2 regions of the Kitasatospora sp. NPDC002040 genome follow, and region 1 is predicted to be linked to the other one. Evidence: riboswitches for the same ligand, from Rfam matches in the RefSeq annotation. Region 1 holds a riboswitch; the other holds the start of a gene.
The links. Region 1 has a riboswitch for cyclic di-AMP ahead of ABT118_RS10985 (transglycosylase family protein). Riboswitches for the same ligand answer to the same signal wherever they lie in the genome.
Positions count from the first base shown of each region.

Region 2: it holds a riboswitch for cyclic di-AMP, as region 1 does, so the genes downstream of both, ABT118_RS24035 (glycoside hydrolase family 16 protein) here and ABT118_RS10985 (transglycosylase family protein) in region 1, are expected to answer to the same signal.

Region 1 is NZ_JBEOXV010000003.1:154,931-157,124, reverse strand. Features, by position in the region: gene eno (phosphopyruvate hydratase) at 1-55, opposite strand, end outside; gene ABT118_RS10985 (transglycosylase family protein) at 268-984, opposite strand; cyclic di-AMP (ydaO/yuaA leader) riboswitch at 990-1,140, opposite strand; gene ABT118_RS10980 (cytochrome P450 family protein) at 1,352-2,194, opposite strand, start outside.
Region 2 is NZ_JBEOXV010000012.1:134,287-136,480, reverse strand. Features, by position in the region: gene ABT118_RS24040 (trypsin-like serine protease) at 1-714, opposite strand, end outside; cyclic di-AMP (ydaO/yuaA leader) riboswitch at 1,151-1,316, shown strand; gene ABT118_RS24035 (glycoside hydrolase family 16 protein) at 1,320-2,194, shown strand, end outside.

The sequences.
Region 1 (2,194 bases):
GGTTGCCGCGGGAATCGAGGATCTCGCGGGCTACGACGACATCAATGGACGGCACGAGGCATCTCCTTGGCGGAAGCGGGATGTGTTGTCGTTTACGACCAGAGCCTAACCGCACCTCGGCCCGGGACCACGCTGACCTTGGTCCTGTCTCACCGTGTGGCCCGGCTACTCACCGGTAGTTCACCTGAATGACCGCGAACGGGGCCGAACCGGAACGAGCCGGTGCGGCCCCGCGCTGACGGTGTGTCGTGGATCGGTGCGGCCCGGTCAGCCGAGCTTGAGCACCTGGCCCGGCAGGATCAGGTCCGGGTCGCCGCCGATCACGGCCGTGTTCGCCTGGTAGACCTGGTGCCAGTCCAGCCCCTGGGCGGCGGCGATGCCGGAGAGGGTGTCACCGGACTTGACGGTGTATCCGCCGGTGGCGGCGGGTGCCTTCGGCGCCGCGTGCTTCGGCGCGCTGACGGTCGGCGCGGCCGCCTTGGGGGTGGCCGGCTTCGGCGCCGCCTGCTGCTTCGGGGCGGCCTTGGTCTCCGCCTTCGGGGCGGCGGCCCGGGTCTCCGAGCGCGAGGCCTTGCCCGCCGAGGTGTCGACCTGGGCGGGCGAACCGCCCTTGGTCAGACCGGCCTTGACGGAGCAGACCGGCCAGGCGCCGGGGCCCTGCGAGGCGAGCACCTTCTCGGCGACGGCGATCTGCTGGCCCTTGCTGGCCTGGTTGGCCTGCGCGGCGTAGGACTGGCCGCCGAAGGCCTTCCAGGTGCTCGGGGTGAACTGGAGCCCGCCGTAGAAGCCGTTGCCGGTGTTGATGCTCCAGTTGCCGCCGCTCTCGCACTGGGCGACCTTGTCCCAGGTGTCGACCGGGGCGGCGTGGGCGCCGGTGGCGCTCAGCAGCGGCAGCGCGAGGCCGACGCCTGCAACTCCCGCGACGGCGATGACCTTCTCGGCCTGCGTACGACGACGATGACGGCCCGAACCGGTGAAGAGCATGAAGAAGTCCCTCTCCGCACGCCTGCGAGGTGAGCTGTCGGGTTCGGACCGGGAGGTGGCCCGGCCGCCATCGCTGGCGGCTTCACCCCAAGCCGTGGGGGACGGCGAATTACGTGGGTCCCCCGCCCCTGCCCAAGGGTCTGGTCGGTGTCCCGGCAGCGCGGCGGGCAGGATTCGGCGTTCCGCGCACGGGGTTCGCAGCTGCGAACACCAGGGAGAGTAAGCAGATGACCAGATGGATCACAAGCTTATGTCGAACAGATCACACATAAATCACGCTGCGCAGCGGGACGTCCACAAACCATACTGGTATGTCCGGATTGATGCGTACTCAGATCACGCCCGATCAGATCTGACCGACACGCCGTCAGTTCTCCGGGGTGAACGACACCGGCAACTCCCGCAGCCCGCGCATGATCAGGCCGCCCCGCCAGCGCAGCTCGGCCGGATCGGCGGCAAGTTGCAGGTCCGGCAGCCTGGTCAGCAGCGTGGCGAGGGCGAATTGACCCTCCATCCGGGCGAGCGGCGCACCGATGCAGTAGTGGATGCCGTGACCGAATCCGAGGTGCGGGTTGTCCTTGCGCGCCAGGTCCAGGGTGTTCTCCCCGGCGAACCTGGCCGGGTCGCGGTCGGCCGCGGCCAGCACCACCAGCACCGGGTCGCCGACCGGGATGTCCACCCCGCCGATGCTCAGCGGGTGGGTCGCGAACCGCCAGGTGGCCAGCTCCACCGGACCGTCGTAGCGCAGCAGTTCCTCCACTGCCGTGGCCAGCAGCTCCTTCTCGCCGCGCTGCACCGACTCCTGCAGCAGCGCCCGCTGGGCCGGGTTGCGGAGCAGCGCGTAGGTCCCGTTGCCGATCAGGTTGATGGTGGTCTCGAAGCCGGCGAACAGCAGGATGAAGGCCATCGCGGCGGCCTCGTTCTCGGTCAGGTGCTCACCGTGGTCACTGGCCCGGATCAGCCCCGAGATCAGGTCGTCGCCGAGATCGGCCCGCTTCCGGTGGATCAGCTCCAGCAGGTACGTCCTGATCTTCTTCACCGCCCGGCCCACCCCGCCGCGCTGGCCGCCGTGGTGACGGATCATCGCCCCGGCCCAGTCGCGCAGGTCGTCCTGGTCCTCCGGCGGCACGCCGAGCAGGTCGCAGATCGCGTAGATGGGCAGCGGGAAGGCGAACTCGTGGATCAGGTCGGCCGAGCCGCGCTGCGCGAA
Region 2 (2,194 bases), on a different contig from region 1:
GGCGCCGTTGTCGGTGGTGGCAGGGGCGCCGAAGCAGCCCTTCTGGTGCGAGGTGCTGGAGATCGCGACCAGCTCGGGGACACCGCCGACGGTACGGAAGGCCGGGCCGCCCGCGTCGCCCTTGCAGACGGAGACGTAGCTCGGGGAGCTGCCGCTGATACCGATGCCGCCGGCGTCGACGCTCTGCACCGTGAAATCGCCGGCGCGCAGCTTGGTCGGCGCGGCAGTGCTCAGGGTGCTGCCGAAGCCCGCCACCGTGAGGATCTCGCCGGCCGCCGGGGCGGTGCTGCCGAGCTTGATCCGGTTGGCCCCGAAGACCGGGAACTCCAGCTTGGCCAGCACCAGGTCGCGGTCGGCGTGCGGGGCGAGCGTGGTGACCTTGAGGGTCCGTCCGGACGCGGTGTCGGCCAGGTCCACCCGGTTGACCGTCGCGGTGGTGGCGAGCCTCGGCGGGCCGGCGGCGGCGGGGGTGGTGCCGTCGGCGAAGCAGCTCCTCGCGGTCAGCAGCCAGAGCGGGTCGATCAGAACGCCGGAGCAGCTCAGACCCTGGTCGCCGATGGCGAGCTTGGCGGTGAAGGAGTACTCGTCGTCCATCGGGACGTCGCCGGTCACGGCGTTGGCCGGGCCGACCGCACCTCCGGTGAGGAGGCCGAGGGTGAGAGCCGTGACGAGTACTCCGGCGGACCTGCTGAACCACGGGCGCGGTGCGCGCATATGTCTGTGCCTTTCGCTGACGGGACGGAGAAGTCGGTCGAACTTCCGTTTATCGGGGCGGAGTTGATTGGTCGGCGAAAGATGGCAGCAGGCATTCGTGAATGCCGCTGCGAAACCCCCGCTGAGCGCCGAGCGTATGATAAGAACACCGGCCCGTCGAGTTGATTGGCCTGGGATGAACGGCAGTTGACCGGCCGTCGGATGCGGTGGAATGGCCCTTGGGTCACCGTTTGCCGGATTTCGGCAATTCGTGTGAGCAGGACCGGTAATTCCTCCTGTGCGACCGGGAGTGCCGTCCTGATTCCGCCCGTTTTCCGGGGATGTGAGAGAGGTCTCATTGTCGATGGTCGGACAATCTGCCTAGCCTGCATGGAGTTGTCCGCGCCGCTGCGGACGCCGTCGCCGGGACGCCGAGTCCTGTCCGCCCGTCGACGGTTACTCGACCACACCGAGTTCGGACAGGAGCGGGGGAACCAGGTCAGTCTGCGGTCACCCCTGCCCCGGCAGGGAACCGCTCGGGGTGAAGCCGCGCGCACGCGCGGCCGGGCAGTCCTCCGGCCCGAACCCGACAGCTCACCTCGTAGGCGTCGACGAGGACCCTGCCCATGCGTATTGCCCTGACCCCTGCGCGTCTCGGCGCGGCCGCCCTGGTGGCCGTACCGCTGATCGCCGCTGCTCCGCTGGCCGGCCAGGCCCAGGCCGCCACCTCCGTCACCCAGGACCGGCTCACGCCGGGCTCGATGGCCGCGAACACCGCGACCAAGGCCGGTCTGACCGTGCACTCCGGCAGCTGCTTCACCGCGAAGACGCTCGGTGTCGGCGTCCGCGACGCGGCCGGCCGCAACCTCGACTTCCCCGGCAACGCGAGCAACGTGCAGATCTGCCCGAGCGGCGTGAACTTCACCAGCGGGGCCCGCTCGCTGCCGGCCGGCACGTACACCCAGTTCGGCTTCTGGCAGGACCTGAACGGGAGTTGGCACAACCTGCCGTCGCAGCGGCTGACGGTCGGCGGCGCGGTCACCCCGACCCCGACGCCCACCCCCACGCCCACCCCGGTGCCGACCCCGACCCCCACGCCGACCCCCACCACCCCGGCCGGGACCTCACCGATCCCCGGCAAGGCGCTGACCTGGTCGGAGGAGTTCGACAACGGGATCGCCTGGGGCTCCAAGTGGGTCGGCGACCGCAGCAGCTCGTACCGCTACGGCACCCACAACCCGGACGACAACAAGCTCGACTGGATCAGCCAGAACGGCGTCAGCGTCTCGGGCGGGGTGGCGACCTTCACCGCCAAGCCCTCCAGCCACACCCTGGAGAACGGCAAGCAGGCCTGGGACACCGGGCTGCTCACCACCGAGTACTCCTCGGAAGGCTTCCAGGTGAAGACCGGCGACTACGCCGAGACCCGGGTCAAGCTGCCGGCCGGCTCCGGTGCCTGGCCGGCGCTGTGGACCTGGAAGAACGGCAACGGGGAGATCGA